DNA from 3 places in the Streptomyces sp. NPDC048565 genome. Region 3 is predicted to be linked to each of the others. Evidence: riboswitches for the same ligand, from Rfam matches in the RefSeq annotation. Region 3 holds a riboswitch; each other region holds the start of a gene.
What was found. A riboswitch is a leader RNA that binds a small molecule or an ion and turns the genes downstream of it on or off. The one in region 3 is predicted to bind thiamine pyrophosphate.

Region 1 (3,270 bases), on a different contig from region 3:
GTGGGCCCGCCGCCGTGCTCCCGCCGGATGTCGTGGGAGATCTTCATCGAGCAGAACTTGGGGCCGCACATCGAGCAGAAGTGTGCCGTCTTCGCCGGCTCGGCCGGCAGCGTCTCGTCATGGAACTCCCGCGCGGTGTCGGGGTCGAGCGCCAGGTTGAACTGGTCCTCCCAGCGGAACTCGAACCGCGCGTCCGACAGCGCGTCGTCCCACTCCTGCGCCCCGGGGTGCCCCTTGGCGAGGTCCGCGGCATGGGCGGCGATCTTGTACGTGATGACACCGGTCTTCACGTCGTCGCGGTTGGGCAGTCCCAGGTGCTCCTTGGGCGTGACGTAGCAGAGCATCGCCGTCCCCCACCAGGCGATCATCGCCGCGCCGATGCCCGAGGTGATGTGGTCGTACGCGGGCGCGACGTCCGTGGTGAGCGGCCCCAGGGTGTAGAACGGGGCCTCCTCGCAGATCTCCTGCTGAAGGTCGATGTTCTCCTTGATCTTGTGCATCGGGACATGCCCCGGGCCCTCGATCATCGTCTGCACGCCGAACCGCTTGGCGACGGTGTTGAGTTCACCGAGCGTCCGGAGCTCGGCGAACTGCGCCTCGTCGTTGGCATCGGCGATGGAGCCGGGGCGCAGCCCGTCACCGAGCGAGTACGTCACGTCGTAGGCCGCGAGAATCTCGCAGAGCTCCTCGAAGTGCTCGTACAGGAACGACTCCTGGTGGTGGGCCAGGCACCACGCCGCCATGATGGATCCGCCGCGCGAGACGATTCCGGTCTTGCGGCGGGCCGTCAGCGGGACGTACGGCAGCCGGACACCGGCGTGCACCGTCATGTAGTCGACGCCCTGCTCGGCCTGCTCGACGACGGTGTCCTTGTAGATCTCCCAGGTCAGCTCCTCGGCCCGGCCGTCGACCTTCTCGAGCGCCTGGTAGAGGGGGACCGTACCGATCGGCACGGGGGAGTTGCGCAGGACCCACTCGCGGGTGGTGTGGATGTTGCGGCCGGTGGAGAGGTCCATGACCGTGTCGGCGCCCCACTTGGTGGCCCAGGTCATCTTGTCCACCTCCTCCTCGATGGAGGAGGTGACCGCGGAGTTGCCGATGTTGGCGTTGACCTTCACCAGGAAACGCTTGCCGATGATCATCGGCTCGATCTCCGGGTGGTTGACGTTGGCGGGCAGGACGGCCCGGCCCGCCGCGATCTCCTCGCGCACGACCTCGGGTTCGACGTTCTCCCGGATCGCCACGTACTCCATCTCCGGGGTGATCTCCCCCCGGCGGGCGTACGCGAGCTGGGTGACGGGACCGCCGTCGCGGCTGCGGCGTGGCTGCCGCGGGCGCCCGGGGAAGACCGCGTCGAGATTGCGCAGGCCGCCCCTCGGGGAGGTGTGCTTGAGCCCGTCGTCCTCGGGGCGCACGGGACGGCCCGCGTACTCCGCGGTGTCCCCGCGGGCGGTGATCCAGTGCTCCCGCAGCGGGGCGAGCCCCCGGCGCACGTCGGTGCCGGTGGTGGGGTCGGTGTACGGCCCGGACGTGTCGTACAGGGTCACGTCCTTGCCGTTGGTGAGGTGCACCTGGCGGACCGGCACCCGGAGATCCGGGCGTGAGCCCTGGATGTATCCCTTGTGCCAGCCGATGGACTTCCCGGCCTCGTCGTTCTGCGCGTTCCGCTTCGAGGCAGGCGTGCGTGCGTCCGCTGTGGTCATGAGACCTACTCCCTACGCCGGCATTACCCGGTAACAGGTTCGGCGGTCGGCGCAGCGTGTCCCGTATGAATATACGGAGGTCAGCGCCCTCTCAGCCCGGTGCTCCGAGCTCCCGCGTGTACAAATGCGCCTCCACGCTAACCCCCGTCCTGGCGCGCTGGCCAGAGGGCCTCCCCTGTTCTTGGGATGATCGCCGGGTGACGTCCCCTCCGAGCGCCCCCGAACCCGACGGCCCCGCAGCAGGCAGCACCCAGAGTCATGCGCATGGCCACACCCACAGCCACGGCCCCGCAGCGCCGGTGTCCAAGCACCTTCGCAAGGTCATCGCGGCTGTGCTGATCCCCTTCGCCGCCGCGGTCGTCGTCGGCCTCGTAGCCTTCTGGCCCGGTGGTGCACCCGCCCATGAACGCACGGGTGTCGGCTTCGACCGGCAGACACAGGACGGGCGGGTCACGAAGGTCGTGTCGGTCAACTGCGCGGACGTCAACGCCGCGCAGGTGCCGGCGACCGGCGACACCTCCACTGCGGCCGGACAGGAAGCGGTCAACGAGCAGACCGGGAAGTGCAAGAAGGCCACGGTCGAGGTGACCAGCGGTAAGGACAAGGGCCGTACGTTCGTCGAGGTCGTCCAGCCCGACGCCCCGCGGCAACTGCGCGAGGGCCAGGGGGTGGTCGTGGCGTACGCCCCCGACGCGCCCCGGGACCTGCAGTATTCGGTGACCGACGTGGACCGCGCGTTCCCGATGGCGCTGCTCGCCGGGATCTTCGCCCTCGCGGTGATCGTGGTGGGCAGGCTGCGCGGACTCATGGCACTGATCGCGCTCGCCGTGTCCTTCGCCGTACTGACCCTGTTCATCCTGCCGGCGATTCTGCAGGGGTCCAACCCCCTGGTCGTCGCGGTGATCGGGGCGAGCGCCATCATGCTGATCGCCCTCTACACCTGTCACGGACTGACGGCCCGTACCTCCGTGGCCGTCGTCGGCACGCTCATCTCGCTGCTGCTGATCGGGCTGCTGGGCTCGCTCTTCATCGGCTGGGCCGTCCTGTCCGGGAACACGGACGACAACACCGGTCTGATCCATGGGCTCTACCCGGACATCGACATGAGCGGTCTGCTGCTCGCCGGCGTGATCATCGGCTCGCTCGGTGTGCTCGACGATGTGACCGTGACCCAGACGTCGGCGGTCTGGGAGCTGCACCAGGCCGATCCGACCATGGGCGCGCGCCGCCTCTACCGGGCGGGTATCCGGATCGGGCGCGACCACATCGCCTCGGTCGTCAACACACTCGTGCTCGCCTACGCCGGCGCGGCTCTTCCGCTGCTGCTGCTGTTCTCGATCGCGCAGAGCAGTGTGGGCACCGTGGCCAACAGCGAGCTGGTCGCCGAGGAGATCGTCCGCACGCTGGTCGGATCGATCGGGCTGGTCGCCTCCGTACCGGTCACGACGGCACTCGCGGCTCTGGTGGTCTCCGCGGACCGCACGGGGCTCGGCGCGGGAGCCGAAGCTCCTGCACCCGCGCGGACCGGGAGGGGACGGCGCCGCAAGGCGTGAGCCGGACCTTCCTG
Region 2 (3,270 bases), on a different contig from region 3:
CATGGACCGGCTCGACTCGCTCCTGCCGAGCGCCCCGGTCGTATGGCTGCTGCTCGTGCTGTTCGTCGGATCCGGCTGATCACGCCCGCGGGGTAGCCGCTGAGGTGCCCGGTCGGGCTTGCTCGTACGTCTGCGACACTGGAAGAACCATGCCTAAGCCCGGAGAACTCCAGTTTGTCGCGCCCCGTGGAGCCAAGCGGCCGCCGCGGCACCTCGCCGACCTCACACCCGACGAGCGCAAGGAAGCAGTCGCCGCGACCGGCGAGAAGCCCTTCCGTGCCAAGCAGCTGTCACAGCACTACTTCACGCGGTACGCCCACGACCCGGCGGAGTGGACCAACATTCCGGCCGCGTCGCGGGACAAGCTCGCCGAGGCGATGTTCCCCGACCTGATGTCGGTGATGCGCCACATCAGCTGCGACGACGACACCACCCGTAAGACGCTGTGGAAGCTGCACGACGGCACGCTCGTCGAGTCCGTCCTCATGCGGTATCCGGACCGGGTGACCATGTGCATCTCGTCCCAGGCGGGCTGCGGGATGAACTGCCCGTTCTGCGCGACCGGGCAGGCGGGACTCGACCGCAACCTGTCGACCGCCGAGATCGTGCACCAGATCGTGGACGGCATGCGTGCCCTGCGCGACGGTGAGGTGCCTGGCGGGCCCGCGCGGCTGTCCAACATCGTCTTCATGGGCATGGGCGAGCCGCTGGCCAACTACAAGCGCGTGGTCGGGGCCATCCGCCGGCTGACGGACCCCGAGCCGGACGGCCTGGGGCTCTCGCAGCGCGGGATCACGGTGTCCACGGTGGGTCTGGTGCCGGCGATGCTGCGCTTCGCCGACGAGGGCTTCAAGTGCCGTCTCGCGGTCTCGCTGCACGCCCCGGACGACGAGCTGCGCGACACCCTCGTTCCCGTGAACACCCGCTGGAAGGTCCGCGAGGTCCTGGACGCCGCGTGGGAGTACTCGGAGAAGTCCGGTCGCCGTATCTCCATCGAGTACGCGCTGATCCGCGACATCAACGACCAGGCCTGGCGGGGCGACCGGCTCGGCCGGCTGCTCAAGGGCAAGCGGGTACACGTCAACCTCATCCCGCTGAACCCGACCCCCGGCTCCAAGTGGACCGCTTCGCGGCCCGAGGACGAGAAGGCGTTCGTGGAGGCCATCGCCGCCCATGGTGTGCCGGTCACCGTCCGGGACACCCGCGGCCAGGAGATCGACGGGGCCTGCGGGCAGCTGGCGGCGTCCGAGCGCTGAGGCGGTCCGGGCGTACGTGATCCGGCCGGTCCGGCGTGATCCGGCCGGTGTAGCCTGGCCCGGAAATCAACTTCATATTCCGACAGGGGAGCGCCACAGCGCTGAGAGTGCGGCACCGAGTACAGGTCGGCCGCAGACCCTCTGAACCTCGCCCGGGTCATTCCGGGTAGGAAGTTCGGACCTTACTCAAGCTGTTGCGCCCTGCCCGCTCACCGAGCGGGCGGGGCCGCGTCTCTTCCTGGTCACCTCCAGGAGGAAATCATCATGAACACCACGACGAAGTACGCGGCGACGGCGCTCGCCGCCGCTCTCGGCGTCAGCACACTCGCGGGCTGCGGCGGCTCCGACGACAAGGCTTCCGGCAACACGGGGGCCGGCTCCAAGACTGTCACGCTTGTCAGCCATGACTCGTTCAACGCCTCGGACGCCGTCCTGAAGGCGTTCACGAAGGAGACCGGTTACACGGTCAAGGTGCTCAAGAGCGGGGACGCCGGAGCGGCGCTCAACCAGGAGATCCTGACCAAGGGATCCCCGCGCGGCGATGTGTTCTTCGGCGCCGACAACACCCTGCTCTCCCGCGCCCTGGACAACGACCTGTTCACGCCGTACGAGGCGAAGGGTCTTGACCGGGTCGACGCCGACACCCGGCTCGACGCGGACAAGCACCGGGTCACGCCCGTCGACACCGGCGACATCTGCGTCAACTACGACAAGAAGTACTTCGACGACAAGAAGCTCGACCCGCCGAAGACCTTCGACGACCTGCTGAAGCCCGCGTACAAGAACCTCCTGGTCACCGAGAACGCCGCGACGTCGTCGCCCGGACTCGCCTTCCTCCTCGGCACGGTCGCCACCCAGGGCGAGAGCGGCTACCAGGACTACTGGAAGAAGCTGAAGAGCAACGGCGTCAAGGTCGTCGACGGCTGGGAGCAGGCCTACAACGAGGAGTTCTCCGGTTCCGCGGGCGGCAGGAAGGCCAAGGCCGACCGGCCGCTCGTCGTCTCCTACGCCTCCAGCCCGCCCGTCGAGGTGGAGTACGCCGATCCGAAGCCGACCGAGGCCCCGACCGGCGTCGCCACCGGCACCTGCTTCCGCCAGATCGAGTTCGCCGGCCTGCTGGACGGCGCGAAGAACGAGGCGGGTGGAAAGGCGCTGCTGGACTTCCTGATCAGCAAGCGTTTCCAGGAGGACATGCCGCTGAACATGTTCGTGAACCCGGTGGTGAAGGACGCGAAGCTGCCGAAGCTCTTCACGGAGTACGGAGCGACCATCGACAAGCCGGCGACCGTGGCCCCCGAGAAGATCGCCAAGAACCGTGAGCAGTGGGTCCAGTCGTGGTCCTCGCTCGTCGTGAAGTAGCCGCGCGGCCCGCTCGCCGGGGAAACGCGGGGCGCGGGAACGCACGCGGGAACGCGGTGCGGCTCGGCCTCATGGCCGTGCCCGTCGCGTTCTTCGGCCTGTTCTTCGCCTACCCGGTCGTCTCGATCATCGGCCGGGGGCTGAAGGCCGACGGAGACTGGCAGTTCGGCCGGATCGGCGCGGTGCTGGGCCGGTCCGACATCCTCGGCGTCCTCTGGTTCACCACCTGGCAGGCCCTCGCCTCGACCGCGCTCACCCTGTTGATCGCACTGCCCGGCGCCTATGTGTTCGCCCGCTTCGAATTCCCCGGCAAACAGCTGCTGCGGGCCGTCGTGACCGTGCCGTTCGTCCTGCCGACCGTCGTCGTGGGTACGGCGTTCCTGGCGCTGCTGGGACGCGGCGGGTTCCTCGACGAGCTCTGGGGGGTCAGGCTCGACACGAGCGTGTGGGCGATCCTGCTCGCCCATGTGTTCTTCAACTACGCGGTCGTCGTACGGACCGTCGGCGGCCTCTGGTCCCAGCTCGACCCCCGCCAGGAGGAAGCCGCCCGGATGCTCGGGGCCGGCCGCATCGCCGCCTGGCGGCGAGTGACGCTGCCCGCGCTGGCGCCGGCCGTCGCCGCGGCGGGGCTCATGGTCTTCCTCTTCACCTTCAC
Region 3 (3,270 bases):
GGTGCGGGCCGTGTGTGTCACGGCCCGCACCCCGTCTCACGGTTGTCCGGTCAGACGGCGAGCGCCTGGGCCCGGCGCTTCACCTCCGTACCGCGATTCTCACTCAGGGCCTGCGCGGGGGTGCCGGGCAGGCTCGGGTCGGGGGTGAAGAGCCAGTCCAGCATCTCTTCGTCGTTGTAGCCGTCGTCCCTCAGGAGCGTCAGGGTCCCTGCGAGACCCTTGACCACCTTGTCGCCGTCGATGAAGGCGGCAGGCACCTGGAGCGTCCGGTTCTCACCACGTCGCACGGCGATCAGCTGGCCTTCCTTGACCAGCTGCCGTACACGCGTCACCTCGACATCGAGCATTTCCGCGATGTCGGGAAGGTGGAGCCAGGCGGGGACGAGAGCATCGATCTTTGCGTCAATCTCGGTCACAGGGACAAGCGTGCCATCCCGGACCGACAGTCGGTAGCCAGGCCGGGCGTACGAGGCCGTGTCCAAGGGCCCCTCAGGCGTCCTTCACCGTGGATTTCAGCGGTACGGAGGAGTCCGCGGCCCTCGCCGGATCGATCCGCGCCCCCGCTTCGACGAGCTTGCGCCCCTGTGCCAGGTCACGGGGCCTGCTGACGGCCAGTACGGCGACGAGCGCCCCTTGCCGCAGCCAGAGCGCCGTCCAGGACGGCTCGGCCGGGTCGCCCCGCCACAGCAGCGTGTCGGCTCCGGCGTGATGGCCGGCGTACTGCACGAAGCGGCCGAACTGCTCGGACCAGAAGTAGGGCACCGGGTCGTACGTGCCCGCCTCACCGCCCGCGAGGGCCGCGGCGACCGCCCTGGGCCCCTGGAGGGCGTTGTCCCAGTGATGGACCAGCAGCCGCTCCCCGTAGCGGGCGGACGGGAAGGAGGCGCAGTCGCCCACCGCGTGGACATCCGGCAGCGAGGTGCGCAGCGAGCCGTCCGCGATGACCGAGCCGTCCGGGCCGAGCTCGATGCCCGAGCCCGCGAGCCACCCCGTGGCGGGCCGGGCGCCGATGCCGACGACCACCGCCCCTGCGGGGATCACCCGGCCGTCCGCCAGGTGGACGGCGCCCTGTCCGACGCGGGCGACCCGGGCACCGGTGAGGAGACCGGCTCCGCTCTCGGCGTACCAGCGGGCCATCGGAGCGGCGACCTCGGCGGGCAGCGTGCCCGCGAGGGGGCGGTCCGCGGCCTCCACGACGGTGACCGCGCAGCCGGCGGCGCGGGCCGCCGTGGCGAACTCGGCGCCGATCCAGCCCGCTCCGACGACGACCATGTCGTGCTGCTGTTCGAGGACGGGCCGCAGCCGCGCGGCGTCGTCGAGGGTGCGCAGCAGATGGACACCGGGCACGCCGTCGGAACCGGGCAGTGCGACGGGTTCAGCTCCGGTGGCGATGACCAGCGCGTCGTAGGCGACGGGCCCTTCCAGGGTGTCCACCTCGTGCTCACCGGCGCGCAGGCCCGTCACATGGAGCCCCAGGCGCAGGGTGATGTCCAGTGCCTCGAAGTCGATGTCGAAGGCGGAGTGCTCCGCCTTGCCGAGCAGGACCGCCTTGGAGAGCGGCGGCCTGTCGTACGGCTGGTGCGGTTCGGCACCGAGCACGGTGACCTGGCCCGTGAAGCCCTGTTCACGCAGGGCCACGGCCGTCTGCACACCGGCCATGCCGGCGCCCACGATCACGACTGCGCGCGCCGGCTGTCCCGGCGCCGGTTCCGGTGTCTGCTCGCTCACCCGTCCACCCTAATGACCGGGTTCCCGGGCCCGTATCCGGCTGTCGGGGGCGGGGTCTAGGCTGGCCACCGTAAGAGACTCGCGGGAGTCCGGACGCACCGGGCTGAGAGGGAGGCTGACCGGCCTCCGACCGTACGAACCTGATCCGGGTCATGCCGGCGAAGGGAGGGGCTGGACGCCCATGCGTATCTCCACGAACAGCTCCGACGTCCTGGTCGTCGGGGGCGGCATCATCGGTCTGGTGACCGCCTGGCGGTCCGCCCAGCAGGGCCTGAGCACCACGCTGGCCGATCCGGACCCGGGCGGCGGCGCCGCCCGGGTCGCGGCGGGGATGCTCGCAGCCGTCACCGAACTCCACTACGGCGAGCAGACGCTGCTCGGCCTCAACGTGGCCTCCGCAGCGCGCTATCCGGCGTTCGTCGCCGAGCTGGAGGAGGCGAGCGGGCAGGAGACCGGCTTCCGTGCCTGCGGCACCCTGTCCGTCGCACTGGACTCCGACGACCGGGCGCATCTGCGGGAGCTGCACGTGCTGCAGCAGCGCTCGGGGCTCGAGTCCGAGTGGCTGAGCGGCCGTGAGTGCCGCCGGCTCGAGCCGATGCTCGCCCCCGGGGTTCGCGGCGGGCTGCGGGTCGACGGCGACCACCAGGTGGACCCCAGGCGGCTGGCTTCGGCCCTGCTGACCGCGTGCGAGCGGGCGGGGGTGGGCTTCCGCCGCGCCTGGGTCCAGCGGCTCTCCGTCACGGACGGCAGGGCGACGGGCGTCGTCCTGGCGGACGGTGCGCGGCTCGCCGCAGGCCAGGTGGTACTCGCGGGCGGCAGCCTCAGCGGCCGGCTCGAAGGGCTGCCCGAATCGGTCGTGCCGCCCGTACGTCCGGTCAAGGGGCAGGTGCTGCGGCTGACCGTGCCGCCCGCGTACGCCCCCTTCCTGAGCAGGACGGTGCGGGCCGTCGTACGCGGCAGCCATGTCTATCTGGTCCCGCGTGCCAACGGCGAGCTGGTGGTCGGTGCGACCACCGAGGAGCTGGGCTGGGACACCACGGTCACCGCCGGCGGGGTGTACGAGCTACTGCGGGACGCCCATGAGCTGGTGCCCGGCATCACCGAGCTGCCGCTGACCGAGACCCGGGCCGGTCTGCGCCCCGCCTCGCCCGACAACGCGCCGCTGCTGGGCCCCACCGCCCTGCCCGGCCTGCATCTCGCCACCGGGCACCACCGCAACGGGGTGCTGCTGACCCCCGTCACGGGCGATGTGATGGCCCAGGTGCTGACCACGGGCGAGCTGCCCGAGCTCGGCCGCCCCTTCTCGCCGCGCCGCTTCACGGCGGCTGCCCGGCCCCGTTCCCCCGAAGACACCGCCCCCGCGTCGCAGGAGCAGCCCGTATGACACAGCCCGTGCCCGCCGCCGGTCCCGCCGCCGTCCCCGGCCCCGCCTCCGCCGCCGCCTCCGTCTCCGTCTCCGTCTCCGTCTCCGTCAACGGAGAACACCGCACCGTCCCCGTAGGCACCGCGCTGGACACCTTGATCGCGGCGCTGACCACCGCG

Region 1: it holds a riboswitch for thiamine pyrophosphate, as region 3 does, so the genes downstream of both, thiC (phosphomethylpyrimidine synthase ThiC) here and thiO (glycine oxidase ThiO) in region 3, are expected to answer to the same signal.
Region 2: it holds a riboswitch for thiamine pyrophosphate, as region 3 does, so the genes downstream of both, AB0C75_RS16760 (thiamine ABC transporter substrate-binding protein) here and thiO (glycine oxidase ThiO) in region 3, are expected to answer to the same signal.

The regions. Positions count from the first base shown of each region.
Region 1 covers NZ_JBEZIH010000002.1:136,143-139,412, reverse strand. The annotation lists gene thiC (phosphomethylpyrimidine synthase ThiC) at 1-1,703, opposite strand, end outside; TPP riboswitch at 1,696-1,829, opposite strand; gene AB0C75_RS02780 (YibE/F family protein) at 1,901-3,256, shown strand.
Region 2 covers NZ_JBEZIH010000012.1:90,856-94,125, forward strand. The annotation lists gene AB0C75_RS16750 (phosphatidate cytidylyltransferase) at 1-79, shown strand, start outside; gene rlmN (23S rRNA (adenine(2503)-C(2))-methyltransferase RlmN) at 150-1,256, shown strand; TPP riboswitch at 1,331-1,447, shown strand; gene AB0C75_RS16760 (thiamine ABC transporter substrate-binding protein) at 1,521-2,615, shown strand; gene AB0C75_RS16765 (iron ABC transporter permease) at 2,687-3,270, shown strand, end outside.
Region 3 covers NZ_JBEZIH010000003.1:64,948-68,217, reverse strand. The annotation lists gene AB0C75_RS04700 (Rv2175c family DNA-binding protein) at 51-416, opposite strand; gene AB0C75_RS04695 (FAD-dependent oxidoreductase) at 490-1,728, opposite strand; TPP riboswitch at 1,800-1,912, shown strand; gene thiO (glycine oxidase ThiO) at 1,910-3,112, shown strand; gene thiS (sulfur carrier protein ThiS) at 3,109-3,270, shown strand, end outside.